DNA from 3 places in the Paraburkholderia sp. BL27I4N3 genome. Region 3 is predicted to be linked to each of the others. Evidence: riboswitches for the same ligand, from Rfam matches in the RefSeq annotation. Region 3 holds a riboswitch; each other region holds the start of a gene.
What was found. A riboswitch is a leader RNA that binds a small molecule or an ion and turns the genes downstream of it on or off. The one in region 3 is predicted to bind cobalamin.
Positions count from the first base shown of each region.

Region 1 (7,241 bases), 2.2 Mb from region 3:
AAACGCCGCCTGGATCTGGCCCGCAGCCAGACGCTCGATGATCTCCGCCGCGTTGAGCTCGGCGAGGTCCACGGCGACTTCGGGGCAGACCGCGCGAAACGCGCGGATCGCCTCGGTCGTGAATGGATGGAACGAGGCGGAACTGGTCAGTCCGATCGAAATCGTGCCGAGTTCTCCACGCGCAATCCGGCTCGCCTTTTCGACAGACTGCTGCAGATTTTGCAGCAAGCGTTGCGCGTCTTCCGCAAAGGCCTGGCCGGCCGGCGTCAAGGTGACGCCGCGCGGCATGCGCACAAAGAGTTCGAAACCGATCTCTTCTTCCAGCGTTCGAATCTGCTGCGAGAGCGGCGGCTGTTGCATGGCCAGCCTTTCTGCCGCGCGCGTGAACTGGCCTTCTTCGGCGACCGCCAGAAAGTAACGCAGATGCCGCAGCTCCATGGTGTTTCGTCTCCTCACCAGCACATGAAGGCCGGTTCGATGCCATACATACTAAATATGAATGGTGCATGAAACAGGTATTTTACATTTACCATGTCCGCTCCTACGATCTCGTCCATCGCATTCCGTCCGAACCAAGCCGGTGTGACGGTCGGTATTCGCCTCCGATTCCGAGTATTCGGTTTCCCTACGACGGATTTGACGATGCGCCGCGTTCAAGACTGTGCACGGCGATCAGGAGCAAGCTGCATGACTTTGAATCGTTCACGACGTATTGCGGCGTTGTGTATGTCGACAGGCGCGGCAGTGCTGATGACGTTTGCGCAATCCGCGTTCGCGGTCCATGCTTACGAGCCGCATCTGAAGCCGGTGGCGACGATCTCCAACACGCGCTTCACGCTCGACACGCCGCAAGGGCAAGCGCAATTCCCGCTGTATCTGTCGAAGGATTGGAACGTTGCGCAGCCGCAGGTGACGCGCGCGGTCATCGTGATTCACGGCAAGCTGCGCAATGCGGACGTGTACTTTCGCACCGCACAGAATGCTCGCGATGCCGCGCATGCGGACCCCGACACTACGCTGCTGATCGCGCCGCAGTTCCTCGCCACGCTCGACACGCGCGTACACAACGAGCCTGCCGACTTGCTGCGCTGGACCGGCGATGCCTGGATGGGCGGCGAAGCGGCGCGCGCGCCGCTGCCGATCAGTTCGTACGAGGTGCTCGATGCGATCGTCGCGCGGCTCGCCGACCGCAAGCTGTTTCCCAATCTGCGGCATGTGGTGTTCGCCGGGCATTCGGGCGGCGGCCAGGTCGTGCAGCGCTACGCCGTCGCGGCGCGTAATATCGCCGCGTTGACCGGCGAAGGCATCGACGTGCGCTACGTGGTGGCGAGCCCGTCCACGTATGCGTATTTCGACGCGCAACGGCCTGACGCGCAAGGCATTGCCGCGCCGTTCGATGCCGCGCAATGTCCCGACTTCAATCAATGGAAATACGGCATGGACAACCGGCCGCCGTATCTCGACGACCGCACGCCCGCGCAACTCGAAGCGATCTATGCGTCGCGCCGGGTCGACTACCTCGTCGGCGGCGCTGATGACGATCCGCAGCAGAGCGCGCTCGACAGAACCTGTGCTGCCGAAGCGCAAGGGCCGCAACGCGTGGCGCGCGCAGAAGCGTACTACCGGTATATCCAGTCGCGTCATCCAGACGGCCTGAAGCAGCACTTTCATATCGTGCCGGGCGTGGGGCACGACGGTGCGCGCATGTTGACGTCGGTATGCGCGCTGTCAGCAATGTTCGACACTTCGGGATGCGGGCAATGAGCGAAGCGACCTTCAATCAGCGCGACGGTGTCGCGGCTGGAGCCGATGCACCGAACAGCTTGAGTCCGTCGATGGTGCGTCGCGCGATCTTCGCCTCCGTGCTCGGCAATGGACTCGAGTGGTTCGACTTTCTGATCTACGGCTACTTCGCGAAGATCATCGCGCAAGTGTTCTTTCCCGGCGGCAGCGGCTTCGTGTCGATCATGCTGACGCTTGCGACGTTTGCCGTCGGTTTTATCGTGCGACCGATCGGCGGCATTCTGCTCGGCATCTACTCGGACCGCGCGGGACGACGCAAGGCGCTCTCGCTGCTGATCATTTCGATGGCGGCCAGTACATTGCTGATGGGTCTCACGCCGGGCTATGCGAGCATCGGCATCGCTGCGCCGCTGTTGGTGGTCCTTGCGCGCTTATTGCAGGGGCTATCCGTGGGCGGACAGTTCGCGACGGCTTCCGCGATGCTGGTCGAGTACGCGCCCTCGCACAAGAAGATGTTCTACGGCAGCTTCAACATGTCGGCCCAGGCGTTCGCGTTGCTGCTGTCGTCCGGCGTCGGCTATCTGCTGACCACGCAGCTCACGCATGAGCAACTGGTGGCGTGGGGCTGGCGTTTGCCGTTTCTGTTCGGCGCGCTGGCGGGGCCGTTCGGCTTCTATATCCGGCATCGCGTGGCCGAGTCGCCGGAGTTCGAGCGCCTGCTCGAGCACAAGGAAAAACCGCTGCGCGTCACGATCCGCCAGTTCTTCCGCGACAACGGCGACGCGGCGATTTGCGCGATGGGTGTGATTATCGTCGGCGCGGCGACAAATTATGTTTGGCATTCCTATCTCTCGGTGTATGTCGAACGGCAATTGCATTTGCCGTTGTCCACCGCGTTGCTCGGCGCGTTCGTGTCCGGTGTGCTGAATCTGTTTCTGTTTCCGCTGTCCGGCAAGCTCGCCGATCGTTATGGCGCATACCGGCTGTTCTATCCCATCGTGATCGCGTGGATGGTCTGCGTGTATCCGCTTTATCACTTCGTCGTGACGAATCCGACGCCGGGGCACCTGTTCATCGCGCAGATGATCGCGACGCTGTTCCTCGCCGCGATGTCCGGCGCGCATCCCGGCATGCTCGCGACCTTGTTCCCCGTGCGCAGCCGTTCGGCGGGCGTGGCGCTGTCGTACAACATTGCGGTGACGCTGTTCGGCGGCATGGCGCCGCTCACCATCACCGGCTTGACGCGCGTGACCGGCAGCAGCCTCACGCCCGCGTTTTACCTGATTTTTGCCGGCTTCGTGTCGCTCGCGATGGTGTACTTCACGCGCGCCGGACGCATGTCGAGCGGCGCGGCGGCTAGACCCGCCACTCATTGATCGACCACGAGCCTATTGCATGACCCAGCCTTTCATCACAGACGACGAACGCGCGCCGAATGAACATCCGGTCGCGGTCGTGGCGAGCCGGCATCTGAGCGTCACGACGCGAGCCGGCAGCGGCACCGTGCCGGTGTTTTCCAACGGCGACTGGCTCGCGCCGACGCGCGATGTCCAACGCGCCGTGATTCTGATTCATGGCCGCCTGCGCAACGGCGACACGTATTTCGAACTCGCGCAGCGTTCGTGCGCGCTTGCCGGCGGCAGCGCGGCCGATACGCTGCTGATCGTGCCGCAGTTTCTCGCGACTGCGGATGTCGACGCGCATGAGCTGCCGCCGTCCACTTTGCATTGGGACTGGACGAGCTGGATGGCCGGCGAGAACGCCGAAGGTCCCGCGCCGATCAGTTCGTTCGATGTGCTGGACGCGATTGTGGACACGCTGGCGTCGCGCGAGCAGTTCGCATCGCTCGCCGAGGTGGTGATCGCGGGACACTCGGGCGGCGCGCAGGTCGTGCAGCGCTACGCGGTAGTAGCGCGAGACGAGGCGTCCCTCGCGGCGCGCGGTATCGCGCTGCGCTATGTGGTCGCGAATCCTTCGTCGTATGTGTACTTCGATGCAATGCGGCCGATTGGGTCGGTTGCGTCCGCTGTGTCCGGCGAGTTTGCGGCGTTCGATCAGGCGAGGTGTCCGTCGTTCAATCGCTGGAAGTATGGGCTCGAGGATTTGCCCGCTTACTCTCGTGACGCGGCTTCAGCGGCCACGCTCGAAGCGCGTTACGCGCAACGTGACGTGACCGTGCTGCTCGGCGGCGCGGATTGCGATCCACGGCATCCGGCTCTCGACCGTTCGTGCGCCGCGCTGGCGCAGGGTGAACACCGGCTCGGGCGCGGGCTGGCTTATGCGCGCTATATGGCGTTGCGGCATCCCGAAGGATTGGCGAAGCATCGGACGTTTGTGATCGATGGTGTCGGGCACGATGCCAAGGGGATTTTCGGGTCGGCGCAGGGGCTGGCGGCTTTGTTCGGTACTGGATTGTAATGACGGTGACTGAAGCGCGGTCTTGAGTAATCCGCGTTCATGGGCATGAAGCGTGCTACCGCGCTGGTACCTGCGAGTGACTTCAAGGACCGCGTCGACATGAACAGAACCCGATTGCTTGCCACCGCGCTCGCCGCTGCGTCGCTGGGTGTTTTGCTGACCGGCGGTGCGTATGCCGACGATGCGCCTAGCCCTTGCACATCCCTGAAGCGGATCGTCGCGGCGGCCCCTGGCGGGCTCGCGTCATTGACGTCGGACGACGGCAAGGGCGTCGCGCAACCTTACGGCGACGACGCGCAATGTTCGGCGAGTCACGGTGCCTATCAATGCACGTGGACGCCGCATCACGACGCCGGATCGAATGCCGACGCGCTGCAAGCTGTCGCGGCGGACGTCGCATCGTGTCTGCCCGACGCGACGCACGATCAGAATTCGCCGGGACGTCAGCACTTTTATCTGGGCGCGAAGGGTAAGCGGACCGATATCACACTGACGCCGACCGGGTCGAACAAGCTGCGTCTGGTGGTGTCGGGTAAATAAGCCGCCCGGCGAGAGCGGCTAGTGTGTCGCCGGCCACCATGTCCAGCCACGCGATGATCGCCGCAACTCGATGATCGAAAGCGGTGCGATTTCAATACGCGGAAATACGACGGGCGATGCTCCGAGCGCATACACGATCGCTGCCCGCAGCACGGGCGCGTGGGTGATGGCGATCACGTTGCTCGATGCACGATCCGTCCCGCCGTCTAACAACGTTTCGAGCCATTCTCGTACCCGTTTCACGAGTTGACTGAACGACTCGCCGCCGTGAGGCGCGGCGTCCGGATCGCGCGTCCATGCGGCGACGTCTTGCGGCGCTTCGGCGGCGAGGTCGGCGAGCCGCCGTCCTTGCCATGCGCCGTAGTTCAGATCCGCCAGGCCGGCGTCGACCGACGCCGTGAGGCCCAGCGCCGTCGCCGTTTCGCGCGCGCAGGCGGCCGGGCTGACGAAAGCCGGCGCGTCTTCCGCGACCGCCAGGCGCAAGCCTGCGGCGTGGGCTTCGGCTTCTGCGAGGCCGCGGGCGTCGAGTGAATCGTCGGCGGGAAAACGGCCTGCGCGCTGGGCCGCGGTCGATGCGTGGCTGACCAGTAACAGCCTTGTGTCCATTCCGTTCATGTCCTATCAAGCCACGTCCCGAAGCCCAACGCCGGCGGCATGAAACGTGTGTTTTGCGTTGCCGGGTGCCGAAGTTTAGCGCGTAGAATAGCGGGACTGCGAAGCGCGGAAGCCGGTGAGAGCCCGGCGCGGTCGCGCCACTGTAATCGGCAGCACAAGCCGAAAGCCAGACCTGAGCTTCGCACCAATCCTCTGCAATGACTATCGGGGCGCGTTACCCCAGGAGATGTCCATCATGACCGAAGCTGTTTTCGATCCCGCCAATCAGCCTGTTGCTCAACCCACGCCGATTCCGCTGCGCGAGTTGCTGCCCTGGGTCGTGTTCGGCGGTTTGCTGTTGCTGCTCGCGCTTTACTTCGTGGGTGCGGAACAGGGTGCCACCTCGCTGGTGCCGGGCATGTACGTGCATGAGTTCGTGCACGACGGCCGCCATCTGCTCGGCTTTCCCTGCCACTAACGGAGTCGACCATGGTGGGTAAATTGTTGGTACGCGGGATGCTTGCTGGCATCGTCGCGGGACTCCTCACGTTCGGATTCGCCCGGGTAGTGGGCGAGCCGCAGGTCAATCAGGCGATTTCATTCGAAGAAAAGGCCGACGCCGCGAAAGGCGAGGCGCCCGAGCCTGAGATGGTGAGCCGCGACACGCAGCGGGGTATCGGCTTGTTGACTGGCGTGCTGACTTACGGCGCGGCATTCGGCGGCTTGTTCTCGCTGGTCTTCGCTTACGCTTATGGCCGAGTGGGCGCGTTGAGCCCGCGCGCGTTGTCCGCATGGCTTGCGCTTGGCGCGTTCATTGCGCTCGCGATCGTGCCGAATCTGAAGTATCCGGCGAACCCGCCCTCGGTCGGCGACCCTGAGACGATCGGGACGCGCACGGGGCTGTTCTTCCTGATGATTGCGATCTCGCTGGCGGCGATGGTCTTCTCGCTCAAGGTGCGGCGCCGTGCGGCGATGAAACTTGGCGCGTGGAACGGCTCGATCGTGGGGGCGGTGGTGTTCATCGTGATCATCGCGGCGGTGCAGTTGTCGATGCCCGCGATCAACGAAGTGCCGGAGGCTTTCCCGGCGGTGCTGCTGTGGAAATTCCGCGTCGCGGCGCTCGGCATGCAGGCGATTATGTGGGCGACGATCGGGCTGCTGTTTGGCGCACTGGTCGAGCGGATTGCGTTGATGCGGGTGGCGGGGCGGTCGGCGGTGAAGTCGGCTTGATTGGCATGACGAGTGCGGCCGCTTCGGCGGTTGCGCTCGGCGGTTTGCTTGCCGTGCTTCGCTCTCCGCAGTTTGCGCGCAGTGGTCAAGATGGGTTCTGCGTCAAGGAGTTGGGGCGGTTGTGGGGTGGTTATCCACAGGCTTGCGAACAATTTCTGTGGATAAATTCGCCCGCGACGCTCAAGAGCTACAAACATCTGTTCCGTTCGAATTTAACAACCTGGTTGCTGGCACACGGCCTCCGGTTGTCCGCATCATTGGGACACGGCAGGTGTTTTGCGTGACCATTCAGGGCGACTCCGGTCGCCCTTTTTCATCTTGTCGCTTGCTGCGCGTTCCCGGATTTGTCCGATGTCACGGCTGCGTACACGACCCGCGCATTGATTCTGCATGTCGGCACAATTCCCCTCCTGATCTGCGGACACTCTCTCGTTGCCTGCGCCGACGCCAGCCCGATGGCCCGTGTCGATGCACGATACATAACATGCTCAGGACGGGGTAGATAACCGTCAATGCAACTGGACGTCGCTGACATTTCCCAGCGTTATTGCGAAATAGTCCTGCTGACTATCCAACGACTATCCCCGATGATTGAAAGAACTCGGGGAAGAGGTCAAACGATGAAAGCTGTACGCTGCGACAGGTATCCACGTCTTACGTATCCACGCCTCACGGCTCCTGTCTTTCCCGTGCGGGCCGCAATAGGCGCGTCGTGA
Region 1 covers NZ_QREJ01000001.1:7,336,038-7,343,278, forward strand. The annotation lists gene B0G71_RS33260 (LysR family transcriptional regulator) at 1-438, opposite strand, end outside; gene B0G71_RS33265 (alpha/beta hydrolase) at 688-1,764, shown strand; gene B0G71_RS33270 (MFS transporter) at 1,761-3,119, shown strand; gene B0G71_RS33275 (alpha/beta hydrolase) at 3,139-4,161, shown strand; gene B0G71_RS33280 (hypothetical protein) at 4,261-4,701, shown strand; gene B0G71_RS33285 (histidine phosphatase family protein) at 4,720-5,307, opposite strand; cobalamin riboswitch at 5,371-5,513, shown strand; gene B0G71_RS33290 (CbtB-domain containing protein) at 5,552-5,773, shown strand; gene B0G71_RS33295 (CbtA family protein) at 5,785-6,525, shown strand.
Region 1: another riboswitch for cobalamin. It lies ahead of B0G71_RS33290 (CbtB-domain containing protein); the one in region 3 lies ahead of cobA (uroporphyrinogen-III C-methyltransferase).

Region 2 (7,241 bases), 320 kb from region 3:
GCAGAGCTACGGCTCGCGCTGCGTGAAACCGCCGATCATTTACGGCGACGTCTACCGTCCCGAACCGATGACGGTCGAGACCACGCGTTACGCGCAATCTCTCACGCAGCGTCCGATGAAGGGCATGCTGACCGGCCCGGTGACGATGCTGCAATGGTCGTTCGTGCGCGACGACCAGCCGCGCTCAACTACTGCGCTGCAACTCGCGCTCGCGATCCGTGAAGAGGTGGTGGATCTGGAAAAGGCCGGCATTCGCATCATCCAGATCGATGAACCGGCTTTCCGCGAAGGCTTGCCGCTGCGTCGCGCCGATTGGGCCGCGTATCTGGAATGGGCCACGCGCGTGTTCCGCATTTCAGCCGCGGGCGTGGCCGATCAAACGCAGATTCATACGCATATGTGCTATTCGGAGTTCAACGACATTCTGCCGTCGATCGCCGCGATGGATGCCGACGTGATCACAATCGAGACCTCGCGTTCGGCGATGGAACTGCTCGACGGCTTCGGCGCTTTCGCGTATCCGAACGAAATAGGCCCGGGCGTCTACGATATCCACTCGCCGCGCGTGCCGGATGCGCAAGCCATGGAACGTCTGCTGGAACGCGCGTGCGAAGTGATTCCCGCTGAGCGCTTGTGGGTCAATCCGGATTGCGGGCTGAAGACGCGCGGCTGGCCGGAGACCGAAGCAGCGCTGACGAATATGGTTCAGGCCGCCAGGGCATTGCGTGTGAAGCTGGCGGCGAGGCAGCCGGATGAAGTGACGGCGTAAGAGAATCTGGCGTTGTGAGCTAATCCGCGCACTGTGTGACGGTGCGCGGATGGGCTTTTTCACGCAGACGGTTTCAGTCTTTCGCGTACAGCGTCGAGTCGGCGAAGCCCTCGGCGGCCAGCACCTGGCCGACCAGGATCAACGCGGTCCGCTCGATGGAGGTCGTTTGCACCTTGCCGACAATATCGTCGAGCGTGCCGGTGATTGTCTCCTCGTCCGGCCAACTCGCGCGATAGATCACCGCGATCGGACATGCACCACCGTAATGCGGCCGCAATTCATTGACGATCCGCGCAAGGTGCCGCACGCCGAGATGAATCGCCATCGTTGCACGATGACGGGCGAGGTCGGCCAGTTGCTCGCCTTCGGGCATGCTGGTTTTGGTGGCGAAGCGCGTGAGGATCAGCGTCTGCGAAACATCGGGCAATGTGAGTTCGCAACCCAGCGTCGCCGCGCATGCCGCCGTGGCGGTAACGCCCGGCACGATCTCATAGGGAATCTTCAGTTCGCGCAGTCTGCGGATCTGTTCGCCGATCGCGCCGTACAGCGACGGATCGCCGGAATGCACGCGCGCCACGTCCAGACCTTTGTCGTGCGCGGCCGCAAGCAGCGCGACGATCTGATCGAGGTCGAGTTCGGCGGTGTTGACGACCTGCTGCGCCGCATGACCTTCGAGCACCGCGGCCGGCACGAGCGAACCCGCGTACAGGATTACCGGACAACTGCGCACGAGGCGCTGCCCTTTCACCGTGATCAGTTCGGGGTCGCCCGGACCCGCGCCGATAAAAAACACCGTCATTCACTACTCCCTGATTCGTTGAGGCGGCGTGGCATGCATGCGCGATTCAGACTGCGCGTTGCAGCGCGTCGAGCAGATCGGAAACGCTTTCGAATTCCCTCTCTGCTACCGGCAATTCAGGTCGGCGCAGCATCACGACCGGCAAACCGCGTTCACGCGCGACTTCGAGTTTTGCTTCAGTCGCCTGGCCGCCGCTATTTTTGCTGACCACCACGTCGAAGGCTTGCAGGGCGAATAGCGCACGCTCACCTTCGAGCGTGAATGGACCGCGCGCCGCGAGGATCCGCGCACGCGGCGTGTCGGCGTGCGCTTCGAGACAACGCACGACCCAGAACTGATGCGGCGGAATCTCGTCGAGATGCGCGAGCGGTTCGCGGCCGAGCGTGAAGAGCGGCTTTCTGAACGGCGCGAGCGCATCCGTGAGTTCACTCCAGTCGCCGACCATGCGCCAATCGTCGCCGGCTTGCGGTTGCCACGCCGGGCGGCGCAATGCCCAATACGGCGCGCGCGCGGCGCGGCTCGCCTCGGCCGCGTTCGCGCTGATTTGCGCGGCATACGGGTGCGTCGCGTCGATCACGAGATCGATACCTTCACCGGCAATGTAACGCGTCATAGCTTCGCTGCCGCCAAAGCCGCCGACTCGCACCGTGCACGCCAGATCGTCAGGCACCTTGCCGAGGCCGGCGAGACTATACACGTGCTCGGGCGCGAGTTGCCGCGCGATCCGCAATGCGTCGCCTGTGCCGCCGAGCAGCAGAATCCGCTTCGTTTTCATTGCGCGGCTCCGATCAGCTTACCCTGGCGATCGATCGCGAACATTTCGACGTTGACCTGCGGCGGCACGATCTCGCGCGCTACCGCCAGCGCATGCCGGCAGACGATATCGCCGAGCGGCACCTGCCGCGCGCGCGCCAACGCGACCGCCTGCTGACTCGTGTTGGCTGCGCGGATCGCCGCCTGAAGCGCGTCGTCGGCGCCCTGTTCGGCGGCCCATTGCGCGAGCCGCTCGAGGTCGATGCTCGAATTGCGGCTATGCAGATCGAGATGACCCGCCGCCAGCTTGCTGAGCTTGCCGAAGCCGCCGCACACGCTCAGGCGCTCGACCGGCGCGCGCTTCATATGCTTGAGCACCGCGCCGACGAAGTCGCCCATTTCGATCAGCGCGATATCCGGCAGGCCGTAGTGCGCGCGCATCGCGTCCTCGCTCGCGTTGCCGGTGCAGGCGGCGAGATGGGTATAGCCGTTGGCGCGCGCGACGTCGATCCCCTGATGAATCGACGCGATATACGCCGAGCACGAAAACGGACGCACAATGCCGGTGGTGCCGAGGATCGACAGCCCGCCGAGAATGCCGAGACGCGGGTTCATCGTTTTCAGCGCCAGCGCTTCGCCGCCTTCCACGCCGATCGTCACTTCGAAGCCGCCGCCGTACGCATGCTCCGCCGCGAGTTCGGCCAGATGCTCGGTCATCATTCTGCGCGGCACCGGGTTGATGGCGGGTTCGCCGACCGGCAGCGTCAGCCCCGCGCGCGTCACCGTGCCGACGCCCGGCCCCGCGCGAAATATCACGCCCGCTTCGGCGATGAGGCGCACGCGCGCGAAAACGACGGCGCCGTGCGTGACGTCGGGATCGTCGCCGGCGTCCTTGATCGTGCCGGCTTCCGCGCCTTCATCGCCATTGCCGATCAGGCGGCAGAACACCAGCGGCATCGGCACATGCTGGCCCTTCGGCAACACGATCTCCGCCACTTCGCTGACGACACCCGCGAGCAACAGACGCGCCGCCGCCAGCGACGTCGCGGTGGCGCAACTGCCGGTCGTGTAGCCGCTACGCAGCGGCGCGGGTTGTTCGGGGGTTTCTTCGCGCATCAGGGTTCGGGGGATGGGTCGGTGGGGGTGGCGCCGGCCGTGTTCGTCGCTTTCGTCGAGTTGGCGACATTCGTGGCGCTCATACCGCTTCCGGCACTTGCGGCACGCCTGGCATTCGGCACATTCGCCGCATCCGCCGCATTCGCCGCGTTAATCACGGTTTCGGTTCCCACGAGGTTCACGCCCTCGCCGCTCGCCGGCTTCGTCACCTCCAGCAGCGTGATCGGCAACGCCTGCCGCCACGTATCGAATCCGCCAAGCGGTTGCGCGTCCGCCAATGCGATCCGTGTCAACGTCCCGCCATGCCGCTCGCGCCACGCCGCCAACACCGCCTCGCCTTGCAAGGTGACCGCATTGGCGACCAGCCGCCCGCCTTCGCGCAGACCTGCCCAGCATGCCTCCAGCACGCCCGGCACGGTCACGCCGCCGCCGATGAACACGGCATCCGGCACTGGCAACCCCTGCAGCGCCTCAGGCGCGCGCCCCGCCACGAGTTGCAGCCCCGGCACACCTAACGCATCGCGATTGTGTTCGATGAAACGTTGCCGTTCCGCGTGCCCTTCAATCGCAATCGCGCGACAGGTGGAATGCACGCGCATCCATTCGATGCCGATCGAGCCGCTGCCCGCGCCCACATCCCACAGCAATTCGCCGGGCGTCGGCGCGAGGCGCGCGAGCGTGATCGCGCGCACGTCCCGCTTGGTCAACTGGCCGTCGTGACGAAACGCATCGTCGGGCAAACCGCAGGTCAGCGGCAGACGCGGCGCGCCTTCGGTAGCACGGCAGTCGAGCGCGATCAGGTTCAACGCGGCCACCTCGCCCGCGGACCACTGATCCGCGCGGCCGTCGATGCGCCGCTCCAGTTCGCCGCCCAGGTGTTCCAGCACACTCATGCGGGTCGCCCCGTAACCGCGTGCGTTCAGCAATGCCGCGAGCGCCGCGGGCGTGCGCCCGTTCGCGCTGAGCACGAACATGCGCGCGCCGTCATGCAGATGCGCGTTCAGCGTGGGCAACGGCCGCCCCACCAGCGACACCGTCGCGACATCCTGCAACGGCCAGCCGAGCCGCGCGGCCGCCAGCGACAACGACGACGGCGCCGGCAGCACCCGCAATTCTCCTGCCGGCAATTGCCGCGCGAGTGTCGCGCCGACGCCGAACAGCATCGGATCGCCGCTCGCCAGCACGCACACGGCTGCGCCGCGCTCGGCCAGCAAGGGTGCGAGATCGAAGGGACGCGGCCAGGCGGCACGGCGCGCGGCGAGACACGCGGGCAGCATCGCCAGATGACGTTCGCCGCCGTACACCACCGACGCTTCCAGCAAGGCCCGCCGCGCGGGCCGCCCCAAGCCGGCGAAGCCGTCGTCGCCTATGCCCACCACCGTCAGCCACGCGGGCATGCATCCATCCTCATTCTGTGTCTTCAAATAATGCGCTGTGCCACGCCGATCAAAGCGTCCAGCCTCGTTGTGCTGTTCGAAAAAAGGCATAATACAGCCGCCGGTGCCCTTCGGGGCCGAAGAGGGAACACAGTGCCACTGTGGCTGCCCCCGCAACTGTATGCAGCGAGTCCGCCTGCGCTCCACGCCACTGGTTCGACCGGGAAGGCCGCGGCGGACCATGACCTGCCAGCCAGGAGACCTGCCGGCGAGACTGTTCGTGCCAGCCAACATCGGGCGGGGTGTACCGATGCCGCAGCCATGCCCGCCTCACGGCATGCTCGGGCCGTCGCGCGACGCTAAACCCGGTGTCCGTCTTGAATCAAGCAACGCCCTCCACCGTTTTATCCGACGCGGCCGCCACGCTGCGGCCCTCGGCGTGTCCGGGGCTGCTGCGCATCGTTGCCGCGCGCGACGGCGGGATTTGCCGGATCAAACCGCCCGGCGGCGAATTGAGCGCGGCGCAGGCTCGGGCGATCGCGGAGGCTAGCGCGCGGCACGCGGGCGGGGTGATCGAGTTGACCAATCGCGCGAATGTGCAGGTGCGTGGCGTGAAGCGCGGTGAAGAGGCGGCTTTGATCGCGGCTTTGATCGACGCGGGTCTTGGGCCGATGCCGGCGAACGGCGTGGCGGGCCCTGGGAACACGGCGGCGGCCAACGCTGTGAATGCAGTTGCCGCCAGCGCCGTGAACGCAGACGCGAAGAGCGCTACAGATGCCGAAGCCGCGAACGCAGTGAATGAATGGGCCTCGAAAGCCCCGGACGCAGCAGCGCAGCGAGTGGGCACTGCCCACGCACTCTCCGCCGCAGCCGCAGCCGACGACGTCCGCAACGTCATGATCAGCCCCGCTGCCGGACGCGATCCGTTCGCGCTATTCGACACACGCCCGCTGTGCGCCGAGTTGCTCGCTATGCTGCAAAGCGAAGCGCGTTTCGCGGCGCTGTCGCCGAAATTCGCACTGTTGCTGGACGGCGGCGAACGGCTCGCGAGAGTGGACCATCCGCACGATGTGTGGCTCGCGGCGTCGCAAGAGGCGGACGGCGTGCGGTTCGTGTTCGGGTTCGCGGGTTGTCCGCCTGTGAGCGCCTATGCCGGCGCGCTTATGCAACGCCAAAGCACCGCGCTTGCAAAACCGGGCGTGAACAACACAGGCGCACTAGCCGCAATCCTGCCTTCACAAGTCCCGGCCCTGGTACGCGCGCTGCTCCTGACATTCCTCGACCTCGCCGCCGCCGACGCCACACGCATGCGCCACCTGCTAACCGCGCCGCATTCCGTCGACGCGGTACTGCATCACGCCGAGCAATATCTCGACTTCCCGCTAACGCGAAACGCGAATCTCGCGAACTGGCATCGCGCTACACCAGCCGACGCCAACCTTCGCCTCGGCGCCCACGCCCAACGCGAGCCCGGAGCGTGGCACGTCGGCGGTCAGCCACCGCTAGGACGTCTCGATGCAGACACACTCACGGGACTCGCGACGCTTTCGCAACAGCACGGTAGCGCCACGCTTCACCTGACACCCTGGCAAAGCGTGCTATTACCCGACATCGCCACGCACGCCGTTCCGACCTTGTTGTCCGGCCTGAACGCCCTCGGTCTCGCCTGCGATCCCGCACACGCGATTACGCACCTGATCGCGTGCGCCGGATCGAGCGGCTGCGTGAAGGGCCTCGCCGACACCAAGAGCGACGCGTTGCGCCTCGCGGCTCGGCTGCCAGCCGGCGTGGACGTGCATCTGAGCGGCTGCTCGCGCTCGTGCGCCGCCGCGCATTGCGCGCCGTTCACGCTGCTCGCCGCCGCGCCCGGCCTGTACGACCTTTATCGGCGCGACGGCCGGCCCGGCTTCGGCCAGTGCGTCGCGCGCCAACTGACGATCGGCGAGGCCGCCGACCTGCTCGAACGCCTCGCCCGGAGTGACACCGATGCTTGATTACATTCGCGACGGTCAGGAGATCTATCGCCAATCCTTCGCGACGATCCGCGCGGAGGCCGACTTGTCGCGCATTCCCGCCGACCTCGAAAAACTCGCGGTGCGCGTGATCCACGCATGCGGCATGGTCGATGTGATCGACGATCTGCAATTTTCCGCAGGCGCGGGCGCGGCGGGCCGCGCGGCGCTCGCGCAAGGCGCGCCGATCCTGTGCGATGCCGGCATGGTCGCGCAAGGCATCACGCGCGCGCGGCTGCCGGCGAACAACGAGGTCATCTGCACGCTGACGCATCCAGACGTGCCGTCGCTCGCACGTGAACTCGGCAATACGCGTTCGGCGGCGGCGCTCGAATTGTGGCGGCCGCAGCTGGCGGGCGGCGTGGTCGTGATCGGCAATGCGCCGACCGCCCTGTTTCACCTGCTCGATATGCTCG
Region 2 covers NZ_QREJ01000001.1:5,504,918-5,512,158, forward strand. The annotation lists gene metE (5-methyltetrahydropteroyltriglutamate--homocysteine S-methyltransferase) at 1-769, shown strand, start outside; gene cobM (precorrin-4 C(11)-methyltransferase) at 843-1,568, opposite strand; gene B0G71_RS25090 (cobalt-precorrin-6A reductase) at 1,615-2,343, opposite strand; gene B0G71_RS25095 (cobalt-precorrin-5B (C(1))-methyltransferase) at 2,340-3,437, opposite strand; gene cbiE (precorrin-6y C5,15-methyltransferase (decarboxylating) subunit CbiE) at 3,437-4,834, opposite strand; cobalamin riboswitch at 4,919-5,098, shown strand; gene cobG (precorrin-3B synthase) at 5,182-6,807, shown strand; gene B0G71_RS25110 (precorrin-8X methylmutase) at 6,800-7,241, shown strand, end outside.
Region 2: another riboswitch for cobalamin. It lies ahead of cobG (precorrin-3B synthase); the one in region 3 lies ahead of cobA (uroporphyrinogen-III C-methyltransferase).

Region 3 (7,241 bases):
GGTGCGCAGCAGATGCATATGCGCTTACGCCTGCTGCGCTTCGACGCTCGACGGCATGCCCAGCGCCACGTCGAACGCACGTTGCAACGCCGGCTGATCGAGGTCTTCACCAATCAGCACGAAGCGGCTCGGGCCGCCTTCGCCGGCCTGCCAGCGTCGATCGAAATAGCTGTCGAAGCGGCGCCCAACGCCTTGAATCACCAGACGCATCGCCGCGCCCGGCAGCGCCGCGAAGCCTTTGACGCGATAGATCGTGTTGGTTTCGACAAGTTGTTGCAACGCGGCGATCACCGCCTCGCGCGACGACGCATTCGCCTGCACGACCACGGAGTCGAACTCGTCATGATGGTGGTCGGCGTCGTCGGCGGAGCCATGGTGATCGTGGCGCAAGTGGATCGTGTCTTCCGACGCCGCTTCGAGGCCCAGCAAGGTATGCAGATCGAGTTGGCCCATGTGTGCGCGAACGATCTTCACTTGCGGCGGAATTTCTTCGCGGATCGAAACTTCGACCGCGCTTTGCTGCGCGTCGTCGAGCAAGTCCGTTTTGTTCAGAATCACCAGATCGGCCGCGGACAACTGGTCTTCGAACAGCTCGTGCAGCGGCGACTCGTGATCGAGATTCGGATCGGCCTTGCGCTGCGCATCCACGGCGACCGGATTATCCGCAAACTGGCCGCTTGCCGCAGCCGGGCCGTCAACCACGGTGACCACGGCATCCACGGTGAAGCTGTTCTTTATCTGCGGCCAGTTGAACGCCTGCACCAAGGGCTTCGGCAACGCCAGACCCGACGTCTCGATCAGCACGTGGTCGATCTGCTCGCGGCGCTCCACGAGCTTTTCCATCACCGGGAAAAACTCTTCCTGCACGGTGCAGCACAAGCAGCCGTTTGCCAGTTCATACAGTTGGCCTTCGGTTTCGACGCCGTTTTCATCGCAACCGATGCCGCAACCCTTGAGGATTTCCCCGTCGATACCGAGTTCGCCGAATTCGTTGACGATCACCGCGATGCGCTTGCCGCCCGCATGCTGAAGAATATGCCGCAGCAGCGTAGTCTTGCCGCTGCCGAGAAAGCCCGTGACGATGGTGACGGGGATCTTGCGCATTTGAGTTTGCATCGTGAGGTCCATCCGTAGAGTTGCACGTGCACGCCGGCGTGTTTTTCAGCGTATGCCGAGGCAAACGGAGCAGACGCCCGGCCAGCCACGACCATAACAAAACACGGGGACGAAAGTCGGCGTTGCCGCGACAACAGAAAAACAGAAAGCGGGAATGAGTCATGAACGTAGCGCCGCATCCCCGCGGCGTTCGTCCTTCGTTATCTGGCCGGTATCCGGGCTGGCGAAAGCGCCGCTTCCCCTTCCCGGACGAGTGATTTCTCGCCCAGTGGTGATATGCCGACGCGGCCTTGCGCGTGGACATCGAAGCCGGCTCCGCGGCGCTAACCGACTGCGTTTGACACGGCAGTTAGCACCACATTTCGCTTACCGTTGCGGGGGCAGCACAGGTTGGCCCGATCCATGGCAGGTGGGCACCCTGTTTCCCGTTTAACTGCATGCGCACGAGCGCGCACACGAGCACCAAAGTGCGTGCGAGTGTAGGCCCGCCGCTCGGTGCCGTCAAGGAAACCCCAGGCCGCAAGCGCTTATCGGACGGGGCGCCATGTGCTATCGTATGCGCGCGTTTGGTGCCCGCACATGCATTCGCGTGTGCAGTTAAACGGGAAACAGGCAGCGCGCCCTGCGCTTAACCTGTGCTGTCCCCGCAACGGTAAGCGACCTGCGGCGCGATGTTTAATCGACTTGCGCCGCGCATGCGTTTTTTTAAGCCACTGTCCGGCAATTTCCAGCGAATGCGGACGGGAAGGCAAAGCGCGTGAGGCCGCCAGCCCGGATACCGGCCAGACGCGGAGGCGGCGAACCTCAGGGCAACATCCCGCCGCCGGACGCCGGAATCCGCGAGGGACGGATGCGAAGGCGCTAAAGCACGACGCAGAGTGTCCGCGTAGGCGAGTTTCGTGTGAAACTCGCTACGAACCACGCATTGCGCCATGCCTGAATCCGTAGCACTGCATGACCCCAACGTCCGCCGTCTGGCGACCCTTCGCGCTTTACCCTTTCCCGCTTGTCACGACATGGCGCCCGCCGTGCACGCCGCGATGACCCGCGCCTGGCTGATCGGCGCCGGCCCCGGCGACGTCGAACTCATGACCATCAAGGCCACCCGTGCATTGGCGCAAGCCGACGTGGTGCTGGTCGACGATCTGGTGAATCCTGAAGTGCTGCAATTCGCGCGCGCTGACGCGCTGGTCGTCTACGTGGGTAAACGCGGCGGTCATCCGTCGACACCGCAGGAAGGCATCGTCGCGCAGATGCTCGAACATGTGCGGGCCGGGCGCAGCGTCGCGCGTTTGAAAGGTGGCGATCCGTTCGTGTTCGGCCGGGGCGGCGAAGAACAGCAGGCGCTGCACGCGGCCGGTATCGAGGTGGAAGTCGTCAACGGCATCACGGCGGGAATCGCGGCGCCCGCGGCGATCGGGATTCCGGTCACGCATCGCGATCATGCGCAGGGCGTCGTGTTCGTCACCGGGCACGGCGCGGGCAGCGGCGAGCCCGACTGGGCCGCACTCGTGGCCACGCGCATGACGCTCGTGATCTACATGGGCATGCGGCGGCTCAACGATATCGTCGGCGCGCTGCTCGCGGCTGGCATGAGCGCCGATACGCCGTGCGCGGCGATCGAATCGGCCACCCGTCCCGAGCAACGCCACGCGCTGGCGCGGCTTGGTGAATTTGCCGACATCGTCGCGCGTGCTGGTCTCGGGTCGCCGGCAATCGTGGTGATCGGCGGCGTGGCGTCGCTCGCGTTGGCGCGTGAGGCGGCTCATGCGGAACGCGCTGCAACGCCGCCAGCGGACGGAACGGATACGCGATGAAAACGCTGAGCGTCGGCATCGGTTGCCGTTTGCATAGCTCGGCCGAGCAGATCGAAGCTGCGGTGCGCGCCGCGCTCGGCACGCATTCGTTCGACGAAATCCGTACCGTCGCCTCGCTCGACATCAAAGCCCGCGAAGCGGGCCTCCTCGAATTCTGCGCACGTCATGCGCTGCCGCTGACGTTCTTCAGCCTTGAACAGATCGCGGCGATGCCTGTCGCGGTGGCTTCGGCGGCAGTGCGCGAGCATCTCGGCGTGGACGGCGTCTGCGAGCCGTGCGCGCTGCTTGGCGCGGCGGCCGACGCCACAGCCGGGCTCGGTGAATCTGTCATAGGCCATGCGCCTCGTGCCACGCTCCTCGTGCGCAAAACCGTTTATGCCGGCGTCACCGTGGCGATTGCCTCAACCACCGCTCACGCCGCTCGCGCCGAACACCCAGACAACGACACACAGCAACAGGACCTGCCATGAAGACCGACCCCGAATCACATCAACGCATGACCGAGCGCCGCCGCGAAGGCCACGAGAAAAAACAGGCCAACGCCACCGTCGAAAAAGGCCTGCTGATCGTCAACACCGGCACGGGCAAAGGCAAAACTACTGCCGCATTCGGCATGGCCGTGCGCGTGCTGGGCCACGGCATGCGTCTCGGCGTGGTGCAGTTCATCAAGGGCGCGTTGCACACGTCTGAGCGCGACTTTCTCGGCGCGATCGCCAACTGCGATTTCGTCACGATGGGCGACGGCTACACCTGGAACACGCAGAACCGCGACGCCGATATCGCGACCGCGCGCAAAGGCTGGGATGAAGCGCGCCGCATGATCGAAAGCGGCGAGTACCAGATGGTGATCCTCGACGAACTGAACACGGTGCTCAAGTACGAATACCTGCCGCTCGATGAAGTCCTGTCGGTAATCGCCGCCCGCGCGCCGATGCTGCATGTGGTGGTCACCGGCCGTCACGCGCCGGACGCATTGATCGAAGCCGCCGACCTCGTCACCGAAATGCGCATCGTCAAGCATCCGTATCGCGAGCAAGGCGTGAAAGCGCAGCGCGGCGTGGAGTTCTGAGCGATGGCCGCGTGCCCCGCCCTGTTCATCAGCGCGCCTGCTTCGGGTCAAGGGAAGACCACGATCACCGCGGGTCTCGCGCGCTACCATCGGCGGCTGGGGCGACGCGTGCGCGTCTTCAAGACCGGACCGGACTTTCTCGATCCGATGATTCTGGCGCGCGCGAGCGGCGCGCCGGTCCTCTCGCTCGATCTGTGGATGGTAGGCGAAACCGCCTGCCGCACGCTGCTCGCGCAAGCCGCCGCCGAAGCCGACCTGATCCTGATCGAAGGCGTGATGGGTCTGTTCGACGGCACGCCGAGCAGCGCCGATCTCGCCACCGTCTTCGGCGTGCCGGTGCTCGCGGTGATTTCGGCGAAGGCGATGGCGCAGACCTTCGGCGCGGTCGCCTTCGGTCTCGCGCAATTCCGGCCACAGGTGCCGTTTTACGGCGTGCTCGCCAATCGCGTCGGCTCCGCGCGGCATGCGCAGATGCTGGAAGAAGCGTTGCCGCCAGATTTGCGCTGGTGCGGACACATTGCCGCCAGCGATGAAATCGCACTGCCCGATCGTCACCTCGGCTTGCATCAGGCGCAAGAAATCGACGACCTCGACGCGCGCCTCGATCACGCCGCTGACACTCTAGGCCGCACCGCGCTCGCCGCATTGCCGCCGCCTGTCGAGTTCGGCACGCCGACACCCGAGATCCTGCCGCGCCTGCTTGACGGCAAGACGATCGCCATTGCACGCGACGCCGCGTTCTCGTTCATCTATCCGGCGAACGTCGCGCTGCTGGAAGCACTCGGCGCGCAAGTCGCCTTCTTCTCGCCGCTCGCCGACGAAGCGCTGCCGGAACACACCGACGCTGTGTATCTTCCAGGCGGCTACCCGGAACTGCACGCCGCCACGCTAGCCGGCAACACGCACAGCGCGGCTAGCATCCACGCGCACGCGGCGGCGGGCAAACCGCTCGTCGCCGAATGCGGCGGCATGCTGTATCTGCTCGACCAACTCACCGACACGCACGGCGTAACCACACCGATGCTCGGCCTGCTGCCCGGCCACGCGACCATGCAAACGCGCTTCACCGCGCTCGGCATGCAGCAGATCGACAGCCTGCATGGGCCGATGACCGGCCACACGTTTCACTACTCGAAGCTGAACACGTCGCTCACGCCGCTGCGCTCGGCCACCAGGCCGCAGGGCGACGCGCCCGGCGAGGCTATTTATCGCGCCGGCTCGATCGTGGCGACTTACATGCACGCTTACTGGCCCTCCAACCCGGCCTTCACGGCCGCCCTGTTCCATGGCGAAGCCTTTTAACGATTCCGAGCGCGACGCCGTCTATCGCGCGATCTACGAACGCCGCGACATGCGCCATTTCGTGCGCGATCCGGTCGATCCGGCCGTGCTGCAGCGCCTGCTCGACGCCGCGCATCACGCGCCGAGCGTCGGCTTCATGCAGCCGTGGCGGATCGCGCGGATCACCGATCCCGCGCTGCGCACGGCCTTGCACGATGCGGTGGAAAGCGAACGGCTCGCCACCGCCGATGCGCTCGGCAAACGCCGCGAAGAGTTCATGAAGCTGAAAGTGGAAGGCATGCTGGACTGCGGCGAACTGCTGGTGATGGCGCTGATGGACGGCCGCGAGCGCCACATCTTCGGCCGGCGCACGCTGCCGGAGATGGACCTCGCGTCGGTGGCGTGCGCGATTCAGAACATGTGGCTGGCCGCGCGCGCCGAGGGTCTCGGCATGGGCTGGGTGTCGCTGTTCGACGTCGACGCGGTTCGCCAACTGCTGCGCATGCCCGAGGGCGCGCGTCCCGTGGCGATTCTGTGTCTCGGTCACGTCGACCGGTTTTATAGCGAGCCGATGCTGGAAACCGAACGCTGGGCGAGCCGCGTGCCGCTCGCCGATTGCGTGTTCGAAAACCGCTGGCCGGAAGACAACGATGCGCCGGAATGAGCTCGCCGCGCGTTATAACCCTTACGGCTGAAGCGGCTTCACCGACATCACGGCCGGCACGCCGCCGGTTTCGTCGGCGCGCAATTTCACGCGCCAATCGGGTGGCGCATCGAAGGGAAACCTGGCGAGCGCACTTTTGACGAGCGTCGGCATGGCATGCTGCGGGTCCGCGTCGCGGTCGCTGCTCACCGCGCTCACTTTATAGACCTCCTGTCCGCTCGCGCGCTCGAAAAACCGCAGCGTCAGCGCATGCTGGTACGCGGAACCGCCGAACAGAGAGAACGGCGCAGCGGGCGCGCGCCGGCAGTCGCCTGACGTACAGCCGTTTTCATTGACGCCGATGGTCGCCAGCCGCGTGTCGTAGGCAACCGAGAGCAGATAACGCGCGGGCTCGCCCTTCGTTTCGACAAAGCCCTGCTTCGCCAACTCGTCCACCAACAGGCGCTCGAATTGCGGATGATCCGCGCTGACCTCCTGCGACGGCATGCGCGCGATCGCGTAAGTCCGCTCGCCTTGCAGAGCAGCGGCCGCGTTCCCGGCGCCGGCGGTATGCACGTCGGCGCTCAGACCCGCGCAACCGGTGAGACTTGCCGCCGCCAGCGCGGCACAGATCAGGAGTGCTTTCACCATATTCTCGCTTCGATAAGGTGTGTGTTCATATGTCATGGGCGCGGCGTGAACGAGGCACTCGACTGTGCGTCTTCGAGCACCGGCAGGCAGATCGTGAATGCCGTGCCCTGGCCGGGCTCGCTTGCCACCTCCACATCGCCGCCGTGGCGCGTGACGACCGTCTTGACGAAGGCCATGCCGAGCCCTGCGCCGCCCACTTCCGGCCGCTCGGTTTCGTGAAACCGCCGGAAGCGCTCGAACAACCCGGCCTGCTGCTCTTTCGGAATGCCGTAGCCCTGATCGCGAATCGTGCACGACACGCGCGTCGCCGCCGGCACGCCCTTCGGCGTCAGGCTCGCAATGCTGCACACGATCCGCGTATCCGGCGGGCTGTACTTGACCGCGTTGTTCAGAATGTTGACGAGCGCGCGCGTCATCAGCGAACGGTCGGCGCAGATCCAATGGCCGTCGTCGGCAGCATCCGCCTCCGTGTGCAGCGTGATGCGCCTGGCGTGCGCCTGGGGCCAGACTTCGTCGCTCGCGTCGATCAGCAACTCGGCCAGACTCACCGGTTCGAGCACATAAGTTTGCGATTCGGCGCGCGCCAGTTGCACGAAGTCGTCGGCCAGCGTCAGCGCGCGCTGCGCGTAGCGTTCGATGCGTTCGAGCACGCCGCGCGCGAGTA
Region 3 covers NZ_QREJ01000001.1:5,181,498-5,188,738, forward strand. The annotation lists gene cobN (cobaltochelatase subunit CobN) at 1-18, opposite strand, end outside; gene cobW (cobalamin biosynthesis protein CobW) at 25-1,116, opposite strand; cobalamin riboswitch at 1,305-1,598, opposite strand; cobalamin riboswitch at 1,667-1,918, shown strand; gene cobA (uroporphyrinogen-III C-methyltransferase) at 2,157-2,933, shown strand; gene B0G71_RS23635 (cobalamin biosynthesis protein) at 2,930-3,403, shown strand; gene cobO (cob(I)yrinic acid a,c-diamide adenosyltransferase) at 3,400-4,002, shown strand; gene B0G71_RS23645 (cobyrinate a,c-diamide synthase) at 4,006-5,304, shown strand; gene bluB (5,6-dimethylbenzimidazole synthase) at 5,288-5,947, shown strand; gene B0G71_RS23655 (DUF4136 domain-containing protein) at 5,969-6,613, opposite strand; gene B0G71_RS23660 (CHASE2 domain-containing protein) at 6,610-7,241, opposite strand, start outside.